DNA from 2 places in the Micrococcus antarcticus genome. Region 1 is predicted to be linked to the other one. Evidence: predicted binding sites of a transcription regulator. Region 1 holds the regulator's gene; the other holds the start of a gene.
What was found. Region 1 encodes HspR, which represses chaperone genes until heat shock. Its sites were predicted from a motif close to AAGTTGAGTCNNNNNGACTCAACTT; they were not measured.

Region 1 (6,944 bases):
CGCCCACGGACGCGCCGACGTCGGATCCCGGCACCCCCGAGCCGTCCGACTCCACGCTGCCGCCGGAGCCCACCTCCGACGTGACGCCGCTGCCCGAGCCGAGCGCGTCCGACGCGCCCGCGGACTCCGCCGCCCCGGTGACCGCCGAGACGTCGCCCACGATCGTGTCCACATCGTGACGTGAGGGAGGCCGGAGGCATCGCCCCCGGCCTGGCAGGATGAGGAGGTCGGCCGGGAGGCCGACCTCCCCTCGCGCTGAGCCCCGTCCTCGCGCGCTGATCCTCGAAGAGTGTGAGCCCGCCCATGACCTCGACGTCCCGCCCGCGCCTCTGCGCCGCCCTCCTCGCACTGACCCTGGCCCTCGGGGCGTGCGGCGGCCCCGACGGAGGCGACGCACCCGCTCCCCAGGCCGCCGCGGACTCCGCGGCCGCCACGAGCCCTGCGACCGACACCCCGAGCCCGGAGTCCGCGTCGTCGTCCCCGTCCGCGTCAGGCGGCAGCACGTCCTCCGCGATGACCAGTAGCGCACCGTCCACGTCCGCCGCCGCCCCTCAGTCGGACGACACCGGCGCGGGCCAGGAGTCGACGTCGGCCGCGACGCATGCCGAGGAGGCCGAGGACGCACGCGGTGCCGCCGAGTCCTCCTCCGCCGGGTCGGCCGAGGGCCAGGACGAGCGCGGCTCCTCCGCCGAGGGACGGCAGGACGCCTCCGCACCCGCCTCGTCGGCGTCGCCCTCGCGCCCCGGTGCGGACGCCCGCACCCAGGACCGCCCGGCACCCGTCGTCGCGCAGGACCGCGGGGTCCCCGCCGCACAGGACCTCGGCGGTCCGAAGCCCGGCGTCGCTCCCGAGGACACGCCGGTCGCCGTGACCACCCCGAAGCCCGTGATCCCCGTCGAGCGGATCGCACCGCAGGATGTGCGCCCCGCGCCCGTGCAGCAGCCCGCCTCCCCTCGCCCGGCCGCGCCGAGCGCGTCCGCCGGCACGGGTGCGACCGCCCCCGGCTCCTCTGGGCCGAGCGCCTCGGCCCCTGCGAGCTCCGCCTCGGCGGCGCCGCAGCCCTCCACGGCCCCGGCGCCCGCCGGCCCCGTGCGCCAGGCCCCGGTGGACTGCGCCGTCACCCGGTGCATCGCCCTCACCTTCGACGACGGCCCGGGCCGGCACACCGGCCGCCTCCTGGACGTCCTCTCCGCCGAGCAGGTCCCGGCCACCTTCTACGTGGTGGGGCAGAGCGCGAAGCTCAACCCCGCGATGATCGCCCGCATGGCGGCGGAGGGCCACCAGGTGGGCAACCACAGCTACACCCACCCCAACCTCACGACGCTGACGGCCGGGCAGGTGCGCCAGGAGATCGCGGCGACGGACGCCGCCGTCCGCGCGGCCGGCGTCAGCCCGAGCACCGTGCGCGCCCCCTACGGGGCGCTGAACGAGTCGGTGCTGGCCACCCTCGGCGGGCTGCCCCGCGCGGGATCGGTCACCTGGAGCGTGGACACCCGGGACTGGGAGCACCGCAGCCCCGCACAGACCCTCGCCGCCGTGAAGGCGGGGGCCCGCCCGGGCGGGATCGTGCTGATGCATGACATCCACTCCACCACCGTGGACGCCGTCCCCGCCGTCATCGCGCACCTGCGCTCGGAGGGCTACACGTTCGTGACCGTGGACCGCATCACGGGGGGCGTGGCCGCCGGTCACACGACGGGCTCCGGCCTGCACCCCTGAGCGCCGCCGTGGGAGGATCGTGCGGATGACTGAGCACACCGCCCCCGCCCCGTCCGCCGACGCGGCCCACCCGCACGACCACAACACCGAGAAGGACCCCGCACTGCACCGCATGGAGCCGGTCTCCTTCGTCCGCCGCGGCGCCCGCCTCACCTCCGGCAAGCAGGCCGTGTGGGACCGCCTCGCGGACACCGTGCTCGTGGACGTCCCCCGCCACCGGGCGGCCACCTCCGTGTCCCCGGACGCCCACCTGGACTGGGGGGCCGTGTTCGGGCGGGAGGCCCCGCTGCTCGTGGACGTCGGCTCGGGCCTGGGCGAGTCCACCGCCCAGGGCGCGGCGGACCGGCCGGACTGGAACGTGCTCTCGGTGGAGGTGTACGTGCCGGGGCTCGCGGCGCTCATGGCGCAGGTGGAGCACCGCGGGCTCACCAACGTGCGGGCCGTGGAGGCCAACGCCCCCGAGCTGCTGGACCAGCTGCTCGAGCCCGGCTCCGTGGGCGAGGTGTGGGTGTTCTTCCCGGACCCGTGGCACAAGAAGCGCCACCACAAGCGCCGCCTCGTCTCCCCCGCCTTCGCGGACCGCGTGGCCCGCGTGCTCGCCCCCGGCGGCGTGCTGCGCCTGGCCACCGACTGGTCCGGGTACGCCGTGCAGATGCGCGAGGTCCTGGAGGCCCACCCCGAGTTCGAGAACCTCTTCCCGGGCCGCGCGTCCGGGGAGGACTCCCCGCTGACCCGCGTGCGCCGCGAGGGCCGCGAGCTCGAGGTGGGCGCGCAGCCGCTGCCCGCCGGATGGGAGGACGCGGCCGCCGAGGAGCGCCCCCTGCGCGCGGGACTCGGGGAGGCCGTGGCCGCGAGCGAGGCGGAGGACCCGGTGGACCACGAGGGCGGGTGGGCTCCGCGGTTCGAGGGCCGCCCCGTCACGAGCTTCGAGGCCAAGTCCCAGCGCGCCGGCCGGCTCGTCTTCGACCTCGCCTACCGGAGGCGCTGAAGGCCGAGCGGCTGGCCCGCGGTGACGCGGGCGGCGGCCGCGAGCGTCACGGAGCCCGGATCGCGGTAGCCCCGCGGCGCGTCGTCGCCGGCCGCGGGCGTCCAGCGCGAGGTGTCGTGGCCGCGCACGGCGGCCCCGTCCATCCCCGGGACGGGGTCCACGGGCAGGGCGACGGCGCCGGGCCAGGCCTGCCGCAGCCCGCCGAGCCGGCCGAGGACGGAGAGCACGTCTCCGGGCGCGCGGGCCTCGAACACCCGGCCGGTGGCCGCGCCGAGCGCACGGGCTCCCGAGAGGAGGGCGAGCGGCAGGCCCACCGCCCCGGACACCACCAGGGTCTCGACGGGGCGCTCCGCGCTGTGGGGCGTGGGATCGGTGGCCGCGGAGTCGGCCGGAAGGAGCCCCCGCTCGTCGAGCTCTCGCAGGGCGTGCCCCGCCACGAGGGAGCCGTACGAGTGGGCGTCCACGGCCCCGTGCACCGCGGTGCCGCGGGCGCGCAGCCCCGACGCGTGCAGGTGTGCCCACCACGCGGCGACGTCGTCGGCGAGCTGCCGGCCGGCCTCCCGCGCGGGGCGGTCGAGGACCACGCGCCACGGCGCGGGTGCGGGGTAGCGCAGCCACGCGACGACGACGGGGCGGGGCGCCCCCGCCGCGTGCTGGGCCGCGGCCAGCTGAGCGGCCTCGTGCGCCGCGCCCCACAGGGCGGTGTCCGGGCGGATGCCCATGCCGGAGACCATCCAGGTCAGATGGGTGGCGGTGGCGGGGTCTCCAGCGCACACGGCGGCGGTGGGCCCACCGCGGCCCTCGAGGTCGTGGGCCAGCAGCTCGCGCGCCGGCAGGGCACGGTCCATGGAGTCCGGGGCGAGCGCGTGGGCGAGGCCCTCCAGCGCGGCGCGGCTCCGCGGGTCGAGCCGGTCCTTCCGGCCCAGGTCCTCCCGCAGCCGTTCCCGGCGGGCGGCGCGCTGCGGGGCCGTGAACGCCAGCGGCGTCAGGCCTGCGGCGGGTTCCACGCGAGGATCCGGCGGGAACGGGCGGTGCCCGCGGGCAGGGCGCGCACGGCCGCACCGCGCCGCGCGGCGCCGGACGGGGTGCCCGGCTCCGCGGCTCCGGACGCGGGGGCGACGCCGTCCGGGCGGCCGGCGCCCGAGCGGCGGTCGGCGTAGCGCGCCGAGACGTCACCGGCGGCACCCACCGTGAACACGCGGGCCAGCCGCGAGACCTGGTGCAGTCGGTCCACCTGGGAGGCGAGCTCCACCACGGTGTCCTGCAGCTGCTCCACCTCGCGCTGCAGGGCGACGATCCGGCGGATCCCCTCGAGGGAGACGCCCTCGCGGCTCAGCGCCTGGATGGTCTGGAGGCGCTCGACGTCGGCGCGGGAGTAGCGGCGCTGCCGCCCGCCCTGGCGCTGGGGCACCACGAGGCCGAGGCGGTCGTACTGGCGCAGGGTCTGCGGGTGCATGTCCGTCATCGCCGCGGCGGTGGAGATGACGAACACGGGCGCGGTCCACTCGCCGCCGCGCTCCCGCGCGTCGCGGGCGGCCCGGTCGGCGGCCTCGGAGCGCCGGGGCCCGGCGCTCACCAGTCGGCCCTCCGGGCCAGCTCCCGCCTCGGATCGTCGCCGGCGGTGGCGGCAGCGAGGGCCTCGACGGCGGCGCGCGCCTCGTCGGTGAGCTCGGTGGGCACGGCCACCTGCAGCTCGACCAGGAGGTCCCCGGCGCCCTTCGAGGTCTCGACGCCGCGGCCCTTGAGGCGCAGGGTCCTGCCCGAGGCGGAGCCCGCCGGGACCTTGACCTTCACGGTCCTCTCGAGGGTGGGCACCTCGATGGTCGCGCCGAGCGCGGCCTCGGGGAAGGTGACGGGCACGGTGATGCGGAGGGTGTCGCCGTCGCGGTGGAAGAACTCGTGCTCGCGCACCTTCACGGTGACGATCAGGTCGCCGCGGCCCGCCGCGCCCGGCGAGCCCTTGCCGCGGGCACGGACCTTCTGGCCGTCCCGGATGCCCTTGGGCACCTTGACGTCCACGACCTCCCCGTCGGCCGCCCGCAGGGAGACCGTCGTGCCCTCGATCGAGCCCCGGAAGGAGATGGTGGTGGTGGCGGTGCGGTCCGCACCCTTGGCGGGCCGCTGCTGGCCGAAGCCGCCGCCGGCCGGCCCGAAGCCCGGCTGGCCGCCGAACCCGCCGAACATGTCTCCGAAGAGGTCGTTCAGGTCCGGGCCCGCCTGAGCGCCGCGGGGTCCGGCGCCGCCGCCGAACATCCCGCCGAAGACGTCCTCGAAGCCCCCGCCGGCCCCGCCGCCGGGGGCGGTGAAGCGGGCGCCGCCGCCCATCGCGCGGACGGCGTCGTACTCCTGGCGCTCCTTGGGGTCGCTGAGCACCGCGTAGGCCTCGGAGATCTCCTTGAACTTCTTCTCCGCGGCCTCATCGCCGGGGTTCTGGTCCGGGTGATGCGTGCGGGCCAGCTTGCGGTAGGCCTTCTTGACGTCGGCCTCGGAGGCGTCCTTGGACACCCCGAGGGACGCGTAGAAGTCCTTGTCCATCCAATCCTGCGAGGCCATGGCGCCTCCCTTCGTTCGTCGTGGTGCGGTGATCGGTGCGGTTCAGCCGTGGCTCACTCGTCCCCGGCGGACACCATCACCTGGGCGGCGCGCAGCACGCGGCCGTCCCGTGCGTAGCCGTTGCGGAACACATGCACCACGTGGTCGGCGGGGATCTCGGGGTGCGGCTGGCGCATGACGGCCTCGTGGAGAGCGGGGTCGAACTCGACGCCCGCCAGCTCCTCCTGGTCGTGGCGCTGCACGCCGAGGCCCGCGAGGGCGGAGTCGAGCTTCTCGGCGATCTTGGCGAAGGGGCCCTCGGCCAGGTCGCCGGCGGACCGCGCCGCGTCGAGGTCGTCCAGCACGGGGATCAGCGCCAGAACGGCCTTCAGGACGCCCTGGTCCTTCGCGAGGTCGCGGTCGCGGTCCACGCGGCGCTTGTAGTTCACGTACTCGGCCTGCAGGCGGCGCAGGTCCGTCTCCAGCTCGGCCTCGCGGGAGGACCCGGACGGCGCCTCGCCGGCCTCGGCCCCGGCGTCGTCGAGGATGCGCGCGGCCTGCGCCAAGGCGTCGCCCTCGTCCTGGACCGGCGCGTCCTGCGGCTCGGCGTCGGGGGCGGCCTCTCCGCGCGGGCGGCCGGTCTCCGGGTCGATCCGGCGGCGATCCTGGAACGTGAAGGCCTGCTCCTCGGAGCCCTTCTCGCCCGGGGTCCGGTCGTCGTCCGGGCGGTCGGCGGTGTTCTCGCTCATGGTGGGTCCTTTCGCTGCGGCGGCGCGCCGTGCGCGCCGGAAGTCTGGGGTGAGAGGCCGGTGGGCCGGTCACGGACGTGCGATCGCCGTGACCGGCCCACCGGTGCTGTCGCGGGCCCCGTCGGGCCGGCGGGCCGCAGGGCTCGCCGGCGCCGACGACGGCGCGGGTGCGTCAGTTCTTCTTCTCGTCGTCCTCGTCGACGACCTCGGCGTCGACGATGTCCTCGTCCTCGGCCTGGGGGGCCTCGGCGCCGGCGTCGGCCTGCTGCTCGGAGCCCTGCTGGGCGTAGAGCGCCTCGCCGATCTTCACCTGGGAGGCCTGGAGCTTCTCGAACGCGGCCTTGACCTCGTCGTCGTTGTCCTGCTGCTCCAGGGCGGCCTTGAGGGCGTCGACGTCGGCCTGGACCTCGGTCTTGACGTCCTCGGGCAGCTTGTCCGCGTTGTCGGCCAGGAGCTTGTCCACGGAGTACGCGGACTGCTCGGCCTGGTTGCGGCGCTCGGCGGCCTCGCGGCGCTTCTTGTCGTCGTCCGCGTGGGCCTCGGCGTCCTTGACCATGCGGTCGATGTCCTCCTTGGACAGCGAGGAGCCGCCCGTGATGGTCATCGACTGCTCGGTGCCGGTGCCCTTGTCCTTCGCGGAGACGTGCACGATGCCGTTCGCGTCGATGTCGAAGGTGACCTCGATCTGGGGCATGCCGCGGGGGGCCGGGGCGATGCCGGTCAGCTCGAAGGTGCCCAGGGCCTTGTTGTCCCGGGTGAACTCGCGCTCGCCCTGGAAGACCTGGATGGACACGGAGGGCTGGTTGTCCTCGGCCGTGGTGAAGGTCTCCGAGCGCTTCGTGGGGATGGCCGTGTTGCGCTCGATGAGCTTGGCCATCACGCCGCCCTTGGTCTCGATGCCCAGCGAGAGGGGGGTCACGTCGATCAGGAGGACGTCCTTGCGCTCGCCGGCGAGC
Region 2 (6,944 bases), 270 kb from region 1:
GGGCCGTGCGGGACAGGGCGATCACCTCGGCGGCCTCCTCCTTGGCCCGGGCGGGGTCCGTGTCGATCAGCCGGTGCACGAGCTGGGTCTTGACGTTGATGGTGGTCAGGGAGTGGCCCAGGATGTCGTGCAGATCCCGGCCGAGCCGTTCCCGCTGGCCGGCGAGGTCGAGTTCATGCGTCATCTCCACGACCCGGTCGTCCCGGGCGATCGCCAAGCGCATGCCCACCAGCACCACCAGGAGGACGGCGAGGTTGCCCAGCACGACGGGCAGGGCCGGATCGCCGGGGAAGGACAGCAGCCCGGTCGCCAGCGCCGCGGCCACCGTGGCCCCGGCGCCGATCAGGCCCACGCGGAGCCGGTGGGGGAAGAGCCATGTGGCCACGAGGAAGGGGGAGTAGAGCAGAGCCTGGACACCCAGGATCCGGGTCAGCACGGCCACGCACCCGGCGAGCACGAGCCAGGTGAGGACCGCGTTGGCCCAGGCCGGCCACGCGCGTACCGGGCGCGGCACCACGAACGCGGCCAGGTAGACGAGGATGAAGACCGCGATGGCCGCCACCCCCAGGATCGCCTCGCCCCGCCCGTCCCCGGGCGTGAACGCCCGGCGGAGGAGCTCGACGAGGACGAAGCCGAAGCTGATGAGCCACACCCCGGCGAACCCCAGCGTGGACGGCCACAGGTGCAGCGGCAGGACGGCGGGGTCGTGCTCCGCCGTGCCGACCGCCGGGCGGGCCGGCGCCGGGGATCCGCCGGAGGGGGTCACGCGCGGGCCGTCCGGGAGCGGGAGGCGAGCAGGCAGACCACCGCGAACACGGCCGTCCAGGCCAGCAGGTTCACGAGCGGCAGCCACAGCGGGTCCGCAGCGGCGGCGGGTTCCGTTCCCATCTGTGCCCTCTCTCCCTCCATCTGCGGCCATCGGGCGAGGGCGCCGGCCCCGTACACCGGAGTGAAGCGCCCGATGTCCAGCATGATCCCCGAGAGCGGGACGAAGAGGTTCCCGAGGAAGCCGAACACCACCAGGATGCCCGACGCCGCGGACACGGCGGCCTCCGAACGGAAGAGCAGGGCGGCCGCCAGGCCGAACAGCGCGAACGGCAGCGAGGACACCAGGGCGAGGGCGCCCGTCGTGAGCCAGCGCAGCGGGCCGTCGAGCTCGGCGCCCGTGAGCGCGCCCGCGGTGAGCACGGCGAGCACGGGCAGGGCGGCGATGGCCAAGGCCACGAGGCACTTGCCGGCGAGGTAGGCGCCCGGGGTGAGCGCGGTCAGGGAGAGCTGGCGGCCCCAGCCGGACTGGCGCTCGACGGCGGCCGAGCCGGCGATCGATGTGGTGGCCATGACCGCCCCGTACACGGTCATGCCGGTCATGGTGTACGCGGACACGTTCCCGTGGCCGACGGGGCGGTCTCCCCAGTCGGAGAGCGCGCCGAACATGAGGTAGAGCGCCACGGGGAGGACGACGATGAAGAACGAGCCCTCGATCATCCGCACGTTGCGGACGAACTCGCGGCGTGCGTAGCCGAACAGTCGGCCGGGGGCGGTGGTGGTCGTGCTCATGCGAGGGACTCCTGCGGCTCGGAGGGTGTCGGCTGGCCGGCGTCGGTCAGGGAGAGGAACACGTCGTCGAGGGAGGCGTGGGTGATCGCCAGGTCCTCGACGAGGCGCTTGTTCAGCAGGTGGCGGGCGACGTCGTCGCCGGTGACCGAGCCCCCGGCGGGGACGCGCACGCGCAGGCGGCCGGGGGAGAGGTGCTGTGGTTCGAGCTGGACGGCGTCCTGCGGCAGGCTCAGGGCGGTGGCGAGGCGGGCGGGCGCGTCCGGATCGTCTCCGCCGCCGGCCCAGCGGCCCGTGAGGGTGACGGACCCGCCGGTGGCGAGCTCGGCGGGCGTGCCGTCCGCGTGGATCCGGCCCTCGCGCATCAGGACGATCCGGTCCGCGAAGTCCTCGGCCTCGGGGAGGAAGTGGGTGGCGAACACGATGGTGCGGCCCCGGTCCGCCTCGGCGTGCATGGTGTCCCAGAAGTCGTGGCGGGCGCGGACGTCCATGCCCGCGGTGGGCTCGTCCAGGATCAGCAGCTCGGGGTCGGTGAGCAGGGCCAGGGCGAAGCGCAGCCGCTGGCGCTCGCCTCCGGAGCACTTCTTCACCCGGCGGCCGGCCAGCCCGGTGAGGCCGGCGCGCTCCAGGGCGGCGGGCACGCCGATGTGGCGGCGGTGGCAGCCGGCCACCATGGCCACGGTCTCGCGGACGCTCAGGTCCTCCAGCAGGCCGCCCGTCTGCAGCACCGCGCCCACCCGGCCCTGGCGGACGGCGGCGACGGGGTCGGAGCCGAGGACGCGGACCGTGCCGTCCGAGGGCGGGCTGAAGCCCAGGGCCATGTCCAGCAGCGTGGTCTTGCCGGCGCCGTTGGGCCCGAGGAGGGCGAGGACTTCGCCGGCGGGGACGGTGAGGTCCACGCCGTCCACGGCCCGGACCGGTCCGAAGCGGCGGGTGAGTCCCCGGGTTGCGAGTGCGGGTGCGTTGCTCATGGCTCCAGCCTTGCCGAGGGACGCGCCCCGCGGGAGCGGCAGACGTCAGGAATGCGCCATGACGGATGTCATGGGTGGGCCGTGACGAGGCGTGAGGGCCGTCCCTCAGGAAGTTGAGCGGAGTTCACGCAGATTTCTGGAATGGGTTCGCCGGGCGTGCTGTTGTGGTGGTCAGACGCCGCGGTGTCAGCGGCGCCCACCCGACTCCCGAGGAGAGTGAACCGACATGGCCCGTCCCATCGATCCATTCCGTGAGATGGAGCGTCCCTTCCGTGAGATGGAGCGCCTGGTGAACGGTCTGACGACCCGCGCGACCGGCACCGCGTCCATGCCCATGAACCTGTACCGCGAGGGCGACGCCTTCGGCGCCGAGGTCGAGCTGCCCGGCGTCGACCCGGCCTCCATCGACGTGGACGTGGAGGAGCGCACGCTCACCGTCCGCGCCGAGCGCAAGGAGGACCCGGCCCGCGAGGACCGCCGCTGGCTCACCCGTGAGCGTTCCGCCGGCACCTTCGCCCGCCAGCTCACCCTGGGCGAGGGCCTGGCCCTCGACCGCATCCAGGCCGACTACAGCGACGGCGTCCTGACCCTCACCATCCCGGTGGCGGAGCAGGCCAAGCCCCGCAAGATCTCCGTCACCCACGGCGGCACCGCCCCCGTGGCCGGGCAGACCGTGGAGGGCGAGACCGCCGAGACCACCGGCGAGTGACCGGCCTCTGACGGAGCCGCGCGCGGCCGGCGTGACCGGCGCGCGGTCCGTCCCCCGAACGCAGATGCGGCGGGCCCCCACCGGGGGCCCGCCGCATCTGCGTGGCGGTCAGGCGCGATCGGCCAGGATCAGCTGCGCTGCCTTCTCACCGATCATGAAGCACGTGATGTTGGGGTTCACGGTCACGTGCTCGGGCGTCACGGAGGCGTCGGCCACGCGCAGGCCTGTCACGCCCTTGACGCGCAGGCGGGCGTCCAGGGGGCTCATGGCGTCGTCGTCGGCGCCCCTGCGCACCGAGCCCACCGGGTGGTACACGGTGTTGTGGGTGCGGCGCACGTAGTCGGCGATCTCCTCGTCCGTCTGCGCCTCCACGCCCGAGGCGAGCTCCCGGCCGGCCCACTCCGCCATCGCCGGCTGGGAGACGATCTCCCGGGCCAGCCGGGTGCCGGCCACCGCGACGGCCATGTCATGGCCCTCCGGGTCGGTGAAGTAGCGCGGGTCCACGGCCGGCTTGTCCCGGTAGTCGTTGGAGCGCAGGCGCACGGTGCCGCGGGACTTGGCGTGGGGTGGACCCGGTGGCCCCGCGGTCTCGGCTGTCGCCCTCTGGTCGGCAGACGCAGGTGTGCTTACTCTCGACGGGGTCTGGGCGGCCCGTCGACCCTACGGATCGGTCATCTGGGCGGGGATGCGTGCTGGGCGGTGCGGGTCTCTGGGTTCCGTGGGCACGCGGGGGCTGGGGCTGCCGGACCCCGTGGCCGCCGGGCCTCTGGGTTCCGTGGGCAGGAGAGCGAAGGTTTCTGCCCCCGGAAGCGAAAACCCTGCCGGTTCTGCCCCCGGAACAGGGGAGAGCGCGCTCTCTGCCCGCGGAGCGGGCGGGGCTGCCGGTTCTGCCCACGGAACGGGGCCGGTGCGGGACGCCTCCGCTGCGGTGAGCCCGCCGGTAGACTGCCGGACTGTGGCTTTGACTATCGGATTCGTGGGACTGCCCAACGTGGGCAAGTCGACCCTGTTCAACGCGCTGACGCGCCAGACCGTGCTCGCGGCGAACTATCCGTTCGCGACGATCGAGCCGAACGTGGGCGTGGTGAACCTGCCGGACGAGCGGCTGCCCCAGCTGGCCGAGATCTTCGGCTCCGAGCGCATCCTGCCGGCCACGGTGTCCTTCGTGGACATCGCCGGCATCGTGAAGGGCGCCTCCGAGGGGGAGGGCCTAGGCAATCAGTTCCTGGCGAACATCCGTGAGGCCCACGCGATCGCGCAGGTGGTGCGCGCGTTCGACGACGGCGACGTCATCCACGTGGACGGCAAGGTGGACCCGGCCTCGGACATGGAGACCATCAACACCGAGCTGATCATCGCGGACATGCAGACCGTGGAGAAGGCGATCCCGCGCGTCGAGAAGGAGGTCAAGGGCAAGAAGAAGGAGCCCGCCGACCTCGAGGCGCTCCAGGCCGCGCTCGCGGTGCTGGAGCGGGGCGAGACGATCTTCGCGGCGAAGGACAAGGACAAGCTGGACATGGACCGGCTGCGCGAGCTGAGCCTGCTCACCGCCAAGCCGTTCATCTACGTGTTCAACTCCGACGAGGGTGTGCTGGGGGACGAGGCCAAGCAGCAGGACCTGCGCGATCTGGTGGCCCCCGCCGACGCCGTGTTCCTGGACGCCAAGCTCGAGTCCGACCTCGTGGAGCTCTCCGAGGAGGAGGCCGCCGAGATGCTGGAGATGGCCGGGCAGGACGAGTCCGGGCTGGACCAGCTGGCCCGCGTGGGCTTCTCCACCCTCGGCCTGCAGACGTACCTGACGGCGGGGCCCAAGGAGACGCGCGCGTGGACCATCCCGGTCGGCGCGACGGCGCCCGAGGCCGCTGGCGTGATCCACACCGACTTCCAGCGCGGTTTCATCAAGGCGGAGATCGTCAGCTTCGACGACCTAATCGCCGCCGGGTCCATGGCCGATGCCAAGGCTGCCGGCAAGGTGCGCATGGAGGGCAAGGACTACGTGATGCGGGACGGGGACGTGGTTGAATTCAGGTTCAATGTCTAAAAAGGCCGTCTGACCAGGGGGGTTTACCTTCGCGGCTGGCGATCAGGCTCGGCGGACGAGTTCCGATCTACCATCAGTTGCTACGCGTTTGTGCCGCTGACCTGGGGCTTTGATCGGCCTCTGTGGAATTTCCGCAGGGGCCGATCCTGCTTTCTGCGGTGCGGGAGCGTCTCTGGGACGCCGCCTCGGGTGGTATGTTGGAGGGTGGTCAAAGTCGTTCAGCGGGGGATTTGTCGGTGAGAGGGCTGACTCGGAGCTCGCGTTGACTCAAAACTCGGAACTCGACTGGGATCGATCGTTGCAGGTCCTAGCTTAAACATTACGGTCGCCCAACTACCGGCATCTCGCCGCTCGAACACGATCAATGCGCTCACCGAGGCAGCCCCTGGCCACGTTGCCATCACAACTAGGTCTCCTTGTATCGGGTCGAGGATAGCTGTGCTTGGATAGCCGGTGAGGAGCCGGACGCCGGTGAGAGCGGGAAGGTACTTCAGAAAGGGGAAGATCTCCAGCATTGAGATGGTGAGTCCGAGTTCGAGCGGGACGAGTATCACCAGAGTCACGATGAAGCTGCGGACCAAGACGGTGAATAGGTCCCGCTCGACCGGACGCGGTTCTGGGCTAGCCGTCGTGGCGACTCTGCTGTGCTTATAGGTCGCCCTCCGGCGCGGTCGCCGGGTGGGAGAGTGCGGACCGAACTTGTGCTCGATGGGACAAACAAGGCAAAGGAGATTCGTGGTTACTGAAGAGAAATTGGCTGGGTGGACGGGACCCTCGAGCCCGACCGAGAAAGACAAACAGGAGCGCACCGAGCGAATGATTCGAGAGGCGATCGACGCTCACGAGGGGTTCGATGGCTACCGCAATGACTTCTCCGTCTACGCGAAGGGCTCCTACGCCAACAACACGAACGTGAAGTCAGACAGCGACGTCGACATCGTCATCGAGTGCACAGATGTCTGCTACTGGCAGGAGTACGATCCTGCCAAGGGTGGACACCCTGCAGGGAGTCCTTACACGGGTCCATGGACCCCGGAGAAACTGAGGGCGGAGATCGCCGCAGCGCTTGAGAAGAAGTTCCCCGGGGCTGTCACGGCGGGGTCGACGGCGTTCGAGGTTGAAGCCAGTTCGGCACGCGTCAACGCCGACGTGGTGCCCTCGTTCCAGTACAAGCTCTACTTCTCAGACGGTACCTATCGCCAAGGTACGAAGGTCTTCAAAAAAGACGGCACGTCCATCGTTAACTATCCGAAGCTCCAGCTTGAGCGCGGCAAGGAAAAGAACGTGCGCACGAATGGTTTCTACAAGAAGACTGTGCGCATCCTCAAGCGGCTGGAGAACGAGCTCGTCGCGAAGGGCCTGACCGAGGAAGTTCCGTCATACCTTCTCGAGTGCCTTATCTACAACTGCCCCGAAGAGTACTTCTCGCGAGACACTTGGCGCGGAACGATGCGCGGATGCCTGGCGAAGATCTTCAACTCCACCATGGGACGTGAGCCTGATAATGATCGATGGGTGGAAGCGAATGGTGCGAAGTTCCTGTTTCACCCTGCTCAGAAGTGGACTAGAGCGCAGGTTCATAAGTTCGCGAGCGACGCCTGGGATTATATGGAGTTCGAATGATCAACGGGACCCTTATTCGAGTGCTCGTGGCAATCGTCTCCTTGGT

Region 2: a site for HspR is predicted at 2,636-2,660, ahead of LG274_RS04680 (Hsp20/alpha crystallin family protein). Genes of this name have one in related genera too.

The regions. Positions count from the first base shown of each region.
Region 1 is NZ_CP085253.1:1,286,497-1,293,440, forward strand. Features, by position in the region: gene LG274_RS05975 (hypothetical protein) at 1-179, shown strand, start outside; gene LG274_RS05980 (polysaccharide deacetylase family protein) at 304-1,719, shown strand; gene trmB (tRNA (guanosine(46)-N7)-methyltransferase TrmB) at 1,745-2,707, shown strand; gene LG274_RS05990 (alpha/beta hydrolase) at 2,692-3,714, opposite strand; gene LG274_RS05995 (heat shock protein transcriptional repressor HspR) at 3,693-4,283, opposite strand; gene LG274_RS06000 (DnaJ C-terminal domain-containing protein) at 4,280-5,260, opposite strand; gene LG274_RS06005 (nucleotide exchange factor GrpE) at 5,314-5,988, opposite strand; gene dnaK (molecular chaperone DnaK) at 6,161-6,944, opposite strand, start outside.
Region 2 is NZ_CP085253.1:1,013,077-1,020,020, reverse strand. Features, by position in the region: gene LG274_RS04695 (sensor histidine kinase) at 1-766, opposite strand, end outside; gene LG274_RS04690 (ABC transporter permease) at 763-1,557, opposite strand; gene LG274_RS04685 (ABC transporter ATP-binding protein) at 1,554-2,525, opposite strand; gene LG274_RS04680 (Hsp20/alpha crystallin family protein) at 2,752-3,234, shown strand; partial or broken gene LG274_RS04675 (GMC oxidoreductase) at 3,343-3,810, opposite strand; gene ychF (redox-regulated ATPase YchF) at 4,190-5,275, shown strand; gene LG274_RS04665 (nucleotidyltransferase) at 6,011-6,898, shown strand; gene LG274_RS04660 (hypothetical protein) at 6,925-6,944, shown strand, end outside.